Streptomonospora nanhaiensis: one gene and its partner. The protein of the gene in region 1 interacts with the protein of each later gene in a pairwise test. Links are inferred from orthologs where the notes say so. Each region holds a gene or a part of one and is shown on either strand. Other genes may lie near its edges. The genes, in order: sufU and HNR12_RS10075.

Region 1 (6,412 bases):
GCACCACCCACGGCGACGCCTACGGCCACACCGTGGTCCGGGCCGAGCCGCAGTCGGCGGCCACCGTCGTGCTGGAGTACGCCGGCTCGGCCGTCTACGCCGACAACGTCGAGTTCGTGGTCGAGGACGGCGCCAGCCTGACCGTCATCAGCCTGCAGGACTGGGACCGCGACGCCGTCCACGTGTCGCACCAGTTCGCCACCGTCGGCCGCGACGCCCGCTTCCGCAGCTTCGTGGTCACCCTGGGCGGCGACCTCGTCCGGCTCTCGCCCAGCGTGCGCTACGTGGGCACCGGCGGCGACGCCGAGCTGCACGGGCTGTACTACACCGGCAAGGGCCAGCACCACGAGCACCGCTCGCTGATCGACCACAACGAGTCCAACACCCGCAGCCGGGTGGAGTACAAGGGCGCGCTCAGCGGCGAGGACGCCCACGCGGTGTGGATCGGCGACGTCATCATCGGCGAGGGCACCTCGGGCACCGACTCCTACGAGCACAACCGCAACCTCGTGCTCACCGACGGCACCCGGGTCGACTCCGTGCCCAACCTGGAGATCTTCACCGGCGAGGTCGAGGGCGCGGGCCACGCCAGCGCCAGCGGCCGGCTCGACGACATCCACCTGTTCTACCTGCAGTCGCGCGGCATCCCCGCCGACGAGGCCAGGCGGCTGGTCATCCGCGGCTTCTTCCAAGAGCTGATCAACCGCATCGAGGTCCCCGAGCTGCGGGAGCGGATCATGACCGAGGTCGAGGAGAAGCTGGGCCTGCATGAGTAGCGGATTCACCAAGGTGTGCCGCCTGAGCGACCTGCCCGAGGAGGGCGCGCTGGGCGTGGAGGTCGGCGAGACCCCGGTGGCCGTGGTGCGCAGCCAGGGCGAGGTCTACGCCATCAGCGACATCTGCTCCCACGCCGAGGTCAACCTCTCCGAGGGCGAGGTCGAGGACGGCACCATCGAGTGCTGGCTGCACGGCTCCTGCTTCGAGCTGGCCTCCGGCAAACCGATCAACCCGCCGGCCACGCGCCCGGTGGCCACCTACGCAGTGCAGATCGACGGCGACGACGTGCTCGTCTCGCTCGAAACCGAGAATGGCTGATACACAGATGACCAAGTTCGAAATCCGCGGTGTGCACGCCGACGTCCTCATCGGCGCCGAGGAGCGCGAGGAGATCCTCAAGGGCGTCGACCTCACCATCAACTCCGGCGAGACCCACGCCATCATGGGCCCCAACGGCTCGGGCAAGTCCACCCTGGCCTACGCGATCGCCGGCCACCCCAAGTACGAGATCACCGCGGGCGAGGTCCTGCTCGACGGCGAGAACGTGCTGGAGATGAGCGTCGACGAGCGCGCCCGCGCCGGCCTGTTCCTGGCCATGCAGTACCCGGTCGAGGTCCCCGGCGTGTCCATGTCCAACTTCCTGCGCAGCTCGGTCACGGCCGTGCGCGGCGAGGCACCCAAGCTCCGCGCGTTCTCCAAGGAGCTGCAGGAGGCCATGGGCAACCTCGCCATCGACCCCTCCTTCGCCGGCCGCGGCGTCAACGAGGGCTTCTCCGGTGGCGAGAAGAAGCGCCACGAGATCCTCCAGCTGGAGCTGCTCAAGCCCAAGGTCGCCATCCTCGACGAGACCGACTCCGGCCTCGACGTCGACGCCCTCAAGGTCGTCTCGGCCGGCATCAACCGCGCCCGCGAGACCAACGACGTCGGCGTCATGCTGATCACCCACTACACCCGCATCCTCAACTACGTGCGCCCCGACTACGTCCACGTGTTCGCCGGCGGCCGTATCGCCGAGTCCGGCGGTCCGGAGCTGGCCGAGCGCCTGGAGGCCGAGGGCTACGAGCGGTTCGTGAAGGCGGGCGCGGGCCGGTGACCACGAGCGAGCTGGGGCGCCTCGACGTCGAGGCGGTGCGGGCGGACTTCCCGATCCTGGCCCGCACCGTCCGCGACGAGCGCCCGCTGGTGTACCTGGACTCCGGGGCGACCTCCCAGAAGCCGCGGCAGGTCCTCGACGCCGAACGCGCCTTCTACGAACGCCACAACGCGGCGGTGCACCGCGGCGCGCACCAGCTCGCCGAGGAGGCCACCGACGCCTACGAGCGGGCCCGCGCCACCATCGCGGCGTTCATCGGGGCGCGCACCGGCGAGGTCGTGTTCACCAAGAACGCCACCGAGGCCATCAACCTGGTCGCCTACGCCATGAGCAACGCCGCGACCAGCGGCCCCGCCTACGAGCGCTTCCGGGTGGGCCCCGGCGACGAGGTCGTCGTCACCGAGATGGAGCACCACGCCAACCTGGTGCCCTGGCAGCAGCTGTGCCAGCGCACCGGCGCCACGCTGCGCTGGTTCTCGGTGACCCCCGACGGCCGGCTCGACCTCTCCGACATCGACTCGCTCATCAACGAGCGCACCAAGGTCGTGGCACTGGCCCACCAGTCCAACGTCCTGGGCACGGTCAACCCGGTCACCGCCATCGCCGAGCGGGCCCACGCCCACGGCGCCCTGGTGGTGGCCGACGCCGCGCAGTCGGTGCCGCACATGCCGGTCGACGTCGCCGAGCTGGGCGTGGACTTCCTGGCGTTCTCCGGGCACAAGATGCTCGGCCCCAACGGCATCGGCGTGCTGTGGGGGCGCCAGGAGCTGCTCGCGGGCATGCCGCCGTTCATCACCGGCGGCTCCATGATCGGCACCGTCCACATCGACCACTCCACCTGGGCCGACCCGCCGCAGCGCTTCGAGGCCGGGGTGCCCATGGCGCCCCAGGCGGTCGGCCTGGCCGCGGCCTGCGACTACCTCAGCGCGCTGGGCATGGACAACGTCCTGGCCCACGAGCAGGCCGTCACGGCCTACGCGCTCAAGCAGGTGGGGTCGCTGCCGGGCGTGCGGATCATCGGGCCCACCGACACCGCGGACCGCGGGTCGGCGGTGTCGTTCACGGTCGAGGACATCCACCCCCACGACGTCGGCCAGGTGCTCGACGACCTCGGGGTGGAGGTGCGGGTGGGCCACCACTGCGCGTGGCCGCTGCACCGGTGCTATGAGACCGTGGCCACCACCCGGGCCTCGTTCTACGTCTACACCACCTTCGCCGAGATCGACGCGCTGGCCGAGGGGATCCAGGCCGCCCAGCGGTTCTTCGGCACGGCGGCGGCACGCTAGAAGGGCACGAGGTCGCCATGCAGCTTGAGGCCATGTACCAGGAGATCATCCTGGACCACTACCGCAACCCCCACAACAAGGGGCTGCGGGAGCCGCACGACGGCGAGGCCCACCACATCAACCCCACCTGCGGCGACGAGGTCACCCTCCGGGTGCGCCTCGAACCCGCCGGGGAGGGCCTCGACGGCTCGGCCACCGTCGCCGACATCTCCTACGACAGCATGGGCTGCTCGATCAGCCAGGCCAGCGCCTCGGTGCTGACCGACCTGCTGATCGGGCGGACCGTCGACGACGGCATGCGGGTCCTGGCGGAGTTCACCGAGCTGATGCACTCCAAGGGCCAGGGCGAGCCCGACGAGGACGTCCTGGAGGACGCGGTGGCCTTCGCCGGGGTCTCCAAATACCCTGCCCGTATCAAGTGCGCCCTGCTCGCCTGGATGGCGTGGAAGGACGCGACCGCCCAGTCCCTGGAAACGGAGAAGGAGGGCGCCTCATGACCGAGCAGGACTCCACCGCCACCGCGCCGGAGCCCACCGGCGACGAGGCGCTGATCGAGGAGATCAGCGAGGCGTTGAAGGACGTCATCGACCCCGAGCTGGGGGTCAACGTGGTCGACCTCGGCCTGCTCTACGGGGTCAACGTCGACGGCGGCACCATCACCCTGGACATGACGCTGACCAGCGCGGCCTGCCCGCTGACCGACGTCATCGAGGACCAGGCCAACTCCGCGCTGGACGAGTTCGAGCGCGACGTCAAGATCAACTGGGTCTGGATGCCGCCGTGGGGTCCGGACAAGATCACCGACGACGGCCGCGACCAGCTGCGGATGCTCGGCTTCAACGTCTGAGCCGCACCGCCCGGCGGCCGCCGGGCGCCAAACCGCCACGGGGGCCGGAGCGCACGCGCTCCGGCCCCCGTCGGCGTTTCCCGGGAGGGGCGGGGCCGCGCGGCCCCGCGGAACCCCGGTCAGGACGTGGTCATCAGCACCGGGCGCAGCTCCTGGGCGATGTCGGTGTCGCCGCGCCGGGTCAGCGCCTCCAGCAGCGCGTGCGGGTCGCCGGCCTGGGAGTCGTCGCCGTCCTCGCTGATGCGCCGCGCCAGGATCTTCAGCGCCTCGTCGGTGGGCGCCGGCGCGGTGTAGCCGATCAGGTGCAGTGCCCGGCCGGTGGGGGAGTGCCCGCTCATGTCGGCGGCCGGCAGCCGGCGGGCGTCGAGCCGGTCGCCGTTGACGGTGATGAACACCCGGTCGCCCGGCTGCACCGACAGCCGCCGCAGCAGCGGGCGCAGGGAGTCGAACGCCGGCTGGTCGCGCCAGACCAGCACCAGCAGGTCGGCCCCGGGCGCGGTCAGGCACAGCAGGCGGCCCGGCTGCAGCCCCAGGTGGGTGGCGTAGCCGGGCGGCACGGTCACCGGCGCGCCGTTGAGGTGGTCGGCGGTGACGTCCACCCGGTGCCACCAGCGGCCGTCGGGCGCGCGGAAGCAGCGCGCCGAGGCGGCCACGCGCGGCGGCTCGGGCGGGGCCGGCCGGTCCTCGTGCTCGGGCCGGGGCGCCTCGGTGCCCGGGCGGCGCCGGATGGGCAGCCCGTTGGCGGTGGTGGTGCCCCCGGCCTCGAGGACGGGGTCGGAGTGGCTGCCGTAGGAGCCGCCCGAGCCCGGCGGCGGGGCCTCCACGGGGATGGTGGGGTCCACCAGCACATGGCCGTCGCGGATGGACACCCCCGGCGTGCTCAGCAGCCAGGCCCGCACCGCCTGCTGGCGGATGCCGATCCGGCCCAGCCGCAGGGTGGCGTCGGTGAGGCTGGGGGCGTCGCCCAGCAGCTCGCGGGTCTGCCAGCGCATCCGGTGGGGGTCGTCGGCCACCAGCCAGCCGTTGTGCAGGCGGCGGTCGGTGAACAGGGTGATCACCACCCGCCACAGCGGGGCGCCCAGCGAGGGCACCTCGACGGGGTGGTCGGGGTGGGCGCTGATGACGTGGTCCACGGTGGTGGCCGCGCCCAGCTGCTCCGACAGTTCGCGCATGTGCTTGGTCAGCGGCGCGCCGCCGGGCGAGCTGAGCCACTGCAGCAGCCGCTCCTCGACCGTGCGCTGGGCGTTGCGGATGTCGCGCAGGTCCACGTTGATCTGGTCGGCCAGCAGCCGGATGCTGATGGGGTCGGTGGCGAACAGCCGCTCGGCGGCCACCGTGCGCTCCACCTCGGTCCAGGTGCGCAGCAGCTCCTCCAGCAGGTCCACCAGCGGGTGGCGGCCCAGTTCGCGCTCGGCCGGGCCGCGCGCCCCCTTGGGCGGGCCGAAGGCCGGGCGGCGCAGCGCGCGGGCGGCGCCCGCGGCGGGGGCGGCCGGCTCGGACGCGGCGGCGGCATCGGCCTCGGCGGCGGCGCGGGCCTCCTCGTCGCGCTGGGCGCGCAGCGCCCGCAGCGTGCGGATGGCCCGGGTGGCCGGACTCTGCGGCGGCGGGGGCTCGGCGGCGGTGTCGGCCTCGTCGGCGTCGGCGCCGGTGGCCGAGGTCAGGTAGGCCAGGGCGCTGTGCACGTGCTCGGGCGCCGAGGCGGGCAGCCAGTTGGCCAGCGTGCGCACGGCCTCGACCATCAGGGCGGGCGAGGGCGCGGGCATGCGGCCCTGCTCGCGGGCGAAGGGGTTCACCGCGCGCCAGGTGGCGGTGCTGATGACGTCGATCGGCCCGCAGGACTCGGGCAGGCCCCAGGCGGCGACGGCGGCGGGGGTGGCCGACACCAGGCGCTCCCAGCTGCCGGCTGTGGCCAGCAGCGCGCCGCGCACGGGTTCGGCGATGTCGTCGAGGTCGACGTCCTCGGCGCGCAGCGTGGGCAGGAACTCGCCCAGTTCCAGGTGGCCCCACTGCTCGGCGGCCAGGCGGGCCAGGGAGTGCGCCAGCCACGTGGCGCCGGCGATGTCGAGCACGCGGGTCAGCGGCAGGGAGTTCCACCAGCCCTCGATGAGCCGGGCATGGCGCAGGACGGGGCCCACGGCCGCGGGATCGCTCCACCGCAGGGCGGGGACGAGGTCGGTGAGGCAGATCGGGGAGACGGCGTTCATCTGCGGCAGACCTCGACCTCCGGGCATCCGGCCCGCGGGTGGGGCGACCGCACGGGCATGTCGTTCGCTTAACACTACGTGTACTTCTCGGGGGCCGGGCGCCCGGCCGCCGGGCGCCGGGGAGGCTGCGGCGGCGCGGAGCGCCGTACTCCCCGGTGATCGTACGTGCGGGCGGCCCGGTTGGATAGTGCCGACTCCGGTGAAC
Region 2 (6,421 bases), 2.3 Mb from region 1 along the record:
CCGGGGCGCTGGCCGGCTCGGCCATGGGCGCCGACACCCCGGGCGCCGACCTGGGCGGCCCCGACCGCACCATGGCCGCGGGCGCGGGCGGAGCGGACCGCACGATGGCCGCCCCGGGCGGCGCCGACCGCACGATGGCGGCGGGCGCGGGCGGAGCGGACCGCACCATGGCCGCCCCGGGCGGCGCCGACCGCACGATGGCGGCGGGCGCGGGCGGAGCGGACCGCACCATGGCCGCCCCCGACGACTGGGAGCAGCGCGAGACCGGCAAGGCCGGCCCCTACACCGCCGACGACGACGCCGACGACCCCATGGCGCCGCGCACCCAGTTCTTCAACTCCACGCTGCGCCCCGAGGAGTTCCGCGACATCCTCACCCCCGTCGAGGAGCGGCGCGGCGGCCAGGTCGGCCGCTACGGCGACGAGGACGACGGCGAGGAGGATCGCGGCGGGTTCCTCACCCGCTTCCGCCGGGGCGGCGGCGACCGCCTCAGCGACTACATCGACACCGACGACGACGCCGAGGACGACGACTACGAGGAGGAGCCGCGCCACCTGCCGTGGCTGCTGGTCATCCCCGTCCTGGCCTTCCTCACCGGGTTCACGCTGGCCATCCCCGACATCGGCGTGCTGCTCGGCGTGCTCGCCGCCTCGGTGCTGGGCGCCCTCGACACCGTCAAGGTCGAGCACGCCCGGCGGCTCCAGACCCGCGGCCCGCGCAGCTCCGACCACATGGTGATCGCGCTGAGCATGCCGTGGGCGGTGCTGCGCACCCTGGGCCGCACCCTGCTCTACGGGCTGGGCTACCTGCTGGCCGGGATCGTGGTGGGGATCGTCATCGGCCTGATCACCGGCACGAACAACCCCAACAACGTCACCGCCTACGCGCTGGGCCTGGTGGTGCTGCTCAGCTTCGTGGGCCCCAACGGCCGCGGCGCCATGCGCCAGGCCCGATCCACCATCGAGGGCATCGCCGTGCGCAACACCTACGTCTACTGGGGCGCGATCGTGGTGCCGGTGCTGCTGGCGCTGCTGGTGCTGTCCTACGGCCTGGGCGCGCACTCCTACTGGCTCATTCCGGGCGGCCCCTCCAACTGGGCGCTGTTCGGCGGCTGACACCCCCGCGCGCGGGGCCTTCGGCGCCCCGCGCCGCCAGGGGGCGGGTCGGGTTCGCCCCGAGTGCTACCAGCCAGTAACATCGGGGTGGAAAGCAGAGTACGCAGGCGGGAGGCGTGACGTGAACGCCGCCCCGCCACCCGATGGCATCGATTGCATTTGGCACCCTTAGGGGCCACGGACGCGCCAGGCGTCCGCGCCGTCCGAGTGGGCGACGCATGAGTGCAGGGGAGGTCGGCCACCGGCCATGAATATTGTCGTTTTGGTCAAGCAGGTCCCGGACACGGCGACCGAGCGCAAGCTCTCGTCCGATGACAACACGCTGGACCGCGCGGCGTCGGACGGCGTCATCAACGAGCTGGACGAGTACGCCATCGAGGAGGCGCTGCTCCTCAAGGAGAAGCACGGCGGCGAGGTCACCATCCTGACGATGGGACCCGACCAGGCCACCGACTCCATCCGCAAGGCCCTGTCCATGGGCGCCGACAAGGCCGTCCACCTCGTGGACGACGCGCTGCACGGCTCCGACGCCCTCCAGACCGCCTACGCCCTGTCCAAGGCGCTGGGCACGCTGGAGTACGACCTCGTCGTGCTGGGCTCGGAGTCCACCGACGCCCGCACCGGCATCGTCGGCGCGGCGCTGGCCGAGTACCTGGGCCTGCCGCAGCTCACCCTCGCCGGCAAGGTCGAGGTCGACGGCCGGGCCATCAAGATCCAGCGCGCCACCGACTACGGCTACGACGTGGTCGAGGCGCAGCTCCCGGCCGTGGTGTCGGTCGTCGAGAAGATCAACGAGCCGCGCTACCCGTCGTTCAAGCTCATCATGCAGGCCAAGAAGAAGCCGGTCGCCAAGCTCAGCGCCGCCGACGCCGGCATCGACACCGCCCTGGTGGGCCTGGCCAACGCCGCCACCGAGACCGTCGACTTCGCGCCGGCCCCGCCGCGCGCCGCCGGCACCGTGATCAAGGACGAGGGCGACGGCGGCGTCAAGGCCGCCGACTTCCTCGCCGAGAAGAAGTTCGTGTAGGTCCGGCGAGACAGGAAGGATTGACTGACATGGCTGAAGTCCTCGTCCTCGTCGACCACGTCGACGGTGAGGTCAAGAAGGTCACCACCGAGCTGCTGACGGCCGCCCGCCGTGTCGGCGAGCCCGCGGCGGTCTGGATCGGTGACGGCGCCGAGGCCGCCCAGGCCCGGCTCGCCGAGTTCGGCGCGGTCAAGGTCTACGCCGCCTCCGCCGAGCTGAACGACTACGTGGTGGCCCCCAAGGCCGAGCTGCTGGCCAAGCTCGCCCAGGAGAAGTCCGCCGCGGCCGTCCTCGTCTCGGCCACCCCCGAGAACAAGGAGGTCGCCGGCCGCACCGCCGTGAAGCTCGGCTCGGGCGTGCTCACCGACGTGGTCGACCTCACGGCCGACCTCGTGGCCGAGCACAGCGTCTTCGGCGGCGCCGTGGTCACCCACGCCAAGGTGCGCACGGGCGTGCCCGTCGTCGCGGTGCGGCCCAACTCCGTGCCGGCCGAGCCCGCCCCGGCCCAGGCCGAGGTCGAGCAGGTCGCCGTGGAGCTGTCGGCCGCCGCCACCGCCGCCCGCGTGGTCGAGCGCGTGGTGCAGGAGAAGGGCGCCCGCCCGGAGCTGACCGAGGCCGCGATCGTGGTCTCCGGCGGACGCGGCGTGGGCTCCGACGACTTCTCCGTCGTGGAGAACCTGGCCGACGCCCTCGGCGCCGCCGTGGGCGCCTCGCGCGCCGCGGTCGACTCCGGCTGGTACCCCAACCAGTTCCAGGTCGGCCAGACCGGCAAGACCGTCAGCCCCAACCTCTACGTCGCCCTGGGCATCTCCGGCGCGATCCAGCACCGGGCCGGCATGCAGACCTCGAAGAACATCGTCGCGGTCAACAAGGACCCCGAGGCCCCGATCTTCGAGCTGGCCGACTTCGGCGTGGTCGGCGACCTCCACACGGTGGCGCCGCAGCTCACCGAGGAGATCAACAAGCGCAGGTGAGCGCCGCGGGCGGCGCGTCCGCCCACGGCGCCCGCACGGCCCCGGGAGGCGTCCGCCGCCCGGGGCCGCGGCGCGTCCGGGGCCCGCCGACCGGGACCGCGGCGCCCCGCCGGGCGCGGGGGTGCCCCTAGGCCGGGGCGCGGCCGAGCGCACCCGGCGCGCCGCCGTATGCTGGACACCGCCATGGTGTACCTGGATCACGCCGCCACCACCGCCGTCCGTCCCGAGGTAGTCGCGGACATGACGGAGGAGTTCGGCCACCTCGGAAACCCCTCCTCGCTGCACGGCGCGGGGCGCCGCGCCCGCCGCGCGGTCGAGGAGGCGCGCGAGAGCATCGCCGACTCCCTCGGCTGCGCCCCCAACGAGGTGGTGTTCACCGCCGGGGGCACCGAGGCCGACAACCTCGCCGTCAAGGGCCTGTACTGGGCCCGCGCCCAGGAGTCCCCCCGCCGCCGGCGCATCCTCGTCAGCGCGGTGGAGCACCACGCGGCGCTCGACCCCGCCCGCTGGATGGCCGACCACCAGGGCGCCGTCTACGAGGAGGTCCCGGTCGACCGCCACGGCCGCGTGGCGCCCGAGGCGCTGCGCGCCGCCATCGAGCGCGACCCCGACGACGTCGCCCTGGTGTCGGTGATGTGGGCCAACAACGAGGTCGGCACCCTCCAGCCGGTGGCCGAGCTGGCCGCGGTGGCCCGCGAGTACGGCATCCCCTTCCACAGCGACGCGGTGCAGGCGGTGGGCACCCAGCCGGTGTCCTTCGCCGAGTCCGGGGCCTCCGCGCTGACCGTCAGCGCGCACAAGATCGGCGGGCCCGTGGGCGTGGGCGCCCTGGTGCTGGCGCGCGGCGTGGAGCCCACCCCCGTGCTGCACGGCGGCGGTCAGGAGCGCGAGCTGCGCTCGGGCACGCTGATGACCCCGCTGCTGCGCGGGTTCGCCACGGCGCTGCGGCTGGCGGCGGCCGAACGCGCCGCCCACGCCCGCCACCTGGCCCGGCTGCGCGACTCCCTGGTGGCGGCGGTGCGCGAGCACGTGCCCGACGCCGTCCTCAACGGCCACCCCACCGAGCGCCTGCCCGGGATCGCGCACCTGTCCTTCCCCGGCTGCGAGGGCGACGCCCTGCTGATGCTGCTGGACGCGCGCGGGATCGCGTGCTCCACGGGGTCGGCGTGCTCGGCCGGGGTGGCGCAGGCCAGCCACGTGCTGCTGGCCATGGGCGCCGACGCCGAGACCGCGCGCAGCTCGCTGCGGTTCTCGCTGGGGCACGGCTCCGGCCCGGCCGACATCGCCGCGCTGGGCGAGGCGATCGGCCCCGTGGTCGAGCGCGCGCGGGCGGCCCGCCGCAAGCGCCGCGCCGCCTGAGCCGCCCCCGGCGGCCGGGGGCGGGCCCGATCAGCGCTCCAGCTGCCCCCGGATGGGCCGCAGCAGCTGCTCGATGGTCTGCCACTCGGGGTCGAGCCGGCTCTGCACCACCGCGCGGCCCTCGCCCCAGTCGCGCACGGCCGCCTCGAAGTCGGCCATCACCCCGGAGTCGGGGTCGATGTAGAAGTAGAACTGCCGCTGGCCGCCCGCGGTCTGCTGGGCCAGTAGGGCGCCGTTGTCGCCCAGCAGCGTGCGCAGCCCGGTGGCGAACTCCTCCAGCGCTGTGGTGGAGGGCTCGGTGGGCAGCCGGTCGCCGTCGCTGGCGGCGTAGGGCAGCACCACGTGGGCGTAGAGGGTGAGCGCCGGGAAGTCGCGGCGGTGCAGCGGGTGGCGCACCGCGATCTCGATCACGCCGCGCAGCGGCACCCGGCCCTGGAGGGTCACCCAGCCGCCCAGCGCGCCGGAGAGCTGGCTCACGACCGAGGGGATGGAGGTGGGCGGCAGCGGGTCCAGCGGCTTCTCCACCAGCGGCTCGGTCCGGCCCACCCAGCGCACGTAGTCGTCCTCGCCCAGCGCCAGCATCACCACGTGGTCGGCCAGCCCGGCGCGGGTCTCCTCGGACACGAACATGAAGTCGGGGTGGTAGACCCCCACCTCGACCTTGCTGCGCCGCTGGTCGACGCGCATGGACACGCTGCTGTGCGCGAGGTCGAACTCGTGGTCGTCCCAGCGCGTCGTGCGGCCCAGGCGCTCGGGGTCGGCCGGCAGCGCGGGGAAGAACCGCCAGCCGGGCTCCTCGGGCGCCGCCCGCGCCCAGCGCTCGGTGAGCACCCGCGCCTGGTCGTCGGGCCCGGCGGTGAGCACCAGCGCGTGCGTGGAGCCGTTCTCCAGCGAGGCCAGGGGGTCGTCCAGCGCCGCCATGCGCGCCATCAGCCGCCCGGGGTCGGTGTCGTCGTCGAGCCCGAGGTCGCCCAGCCCGCCCAGCCCGGAGTCGGCGTCGCGCGGCGCCGTGGAGACCTCCCAGTTGAGGTCGGGGTGGATCCGCGCCACCGCCTGGGACACCCGCTCGGCGACGTCCTCGGGCGGCGGGGTGCCGTTGTCGACGGAGGCCGCCAGGGCGGTCCGGAACTCCGGCCACTGGCGCCAGAACTCGTCCACGGCGACGGCGGATTCGGACTGCTGAGAGCGGCGGCGACGGAACAGAGCCATGGCCCTGATTTTCGCAGAACGCCGCGGCGGGCGCGCCAGAAGGTCCCCGCGCGGCGCGGGCGGGGCGCGGCCCGGCGAAACCCTGTCGAGGCGGGTGCCCGCCAGGACATAGGCTGGGAGGCGCTATGACTCTGCGCGTACTGGCCGCCATGTCCGGCGGCGTCGACTCCGCCGTGGCCGCCGCCCGCGCGGCCGAGGCCGGCCACGACGTCACCGGCGTCCACCTGGCCCTCTCCAAGAACCCGCAGTCCTACCGCAGCGGCGCGCGCGGCTGCTGCACGGTCGAGGACTCCCGCGACGCCCGCCGCGCGGCCGACGTCATCGGCATCCCCTTCTACGTGTGGGACATGGCCGAGGAGTTCGACCGCGACGTGGTGAGCGACTTCGTCGCCGAGTACGCCGCGGGCCGCACCCCCAACCCGTGCCTGCGCTGCAACGAGAAGATCAAGTTCGCGGCGGTGCTGGACCGCGCGATCGCGCTGGGCTTCGACGCCGTGTGCACCGGCCACCACGTCCGCAAGGTCGACGGCCGGCTGCGGCGCAGCGTCGACCTCGGCAAGGACCAGTCCTACGTGCTGGGCGTGCTCACCCGCGAGCAGGTGGCGCACGCCATGTTCCCGCTGGGCGACTGCACCAAGGTCGAGGTCCGGGCCGAGGCCGAGCGGCGCGGGCTGGCGGTGGCCGACAAGCCCGACAGCCACGACATCTGCTTCATCGCCGACGGCGACACCGCCGGA

The links.
Region 2: the proteins of sufU (region 1) and HNR12_RS10075 interact in binary tests that used the Escherichia coli proteins (3 or more experiments, as listed by UniProt). The link is inferred for Streptomonospora nanhaiensis from one-to-one orthologs.

Annotation. Positions count from the first base shown.
Region 1 is NZ_JACCFO010000001.1:21,827-28,238, forward strand. Bases 2,105-4,913 are described here. They hold sufU (Fe-S cluster assembly sulfur transfer protein SufU), read left to right. Parts: upstream 2,105-3,173; coding sequence 3,174-3,653; downstream 3,654-4,913. Other genes in these bases: HNR12_RS00080 (cysteine desulfurase), read left to right, coding at 2,105-3,156; HNR12_RS00090 (metal-sulfur cluster assembly factor), read left to right, coding at 3,650-4,003; HNR12_RS00095 (hypothetical protein), read right to left, coding at 4,123-4,913. Also shown: Fe-S cluster assembly protein SufD, read left to right, coding at 1-776; HNR12_RS00070 (non-heme iron oxygenase ferredoxin subunit), read left to right, coding at 769-1,095; Fe-S cluster assembly ATPase SufC, read left to right, coding at 1,103-1,870; more of HNR12_RS00080, read left to right, coding at 1,867-2,104; more of HNR12_RS00095, read right to left, coding at 4,914-6,207. UniProt on the Escherichia coli protein: A scaffold on which IscS assembles Fe-S clusters. Exists as 2 interconverting forms, a structured (S) and disordered (D) form. The D-state is the preferred substrate for IscS.
Region 2 is NZ_JACCFO010000001.1:2,346,068-2,352,488, reverse strand. The notes cover bases 2,570-5,387. They hold HNR12_RS10075 (cysteine desulfurase family protein), read left to right. Parts: upstream 2,570-3,299; coding sequence 3,300-4,475; downstream 4,476-5,387. Other genes in these bases: HNR12_RS10070 (DUF695 domain-containing protein), read right to left, coding at 4,506-5,387; HNR12_RS10080 (electron transfer flavoprotein subunit alpha/FixB family protein), read left to right, coding at 2,570-3,116. Outside these bases: HNR12_RS10090 (serine/threonine-protein kinase), read left to right, coding at 1-1,115; HNR12_RS10085 (electron transfer flavoprotein subunit beta/FixA family protein), read left to right, coding at 1,363-2,142; more of HNR12_RS10080, read left to right, coding at 2,172-2,569; more of HNR12_RS10070, read right to left, coding at 5,388-5,684; tRNA 2-thiouridine(34) synthase MnmA, read left to right, coding at 5,810-6,421. UniProt on the Escherichia coli protein: Master enzyme that delivers sulfur to a number of partners involved in Fe-S cluster assembly, tRNA modification or cofactor biosynthesis. Catalyzes the removal of elemental sulfur from cysteine to produce alanine.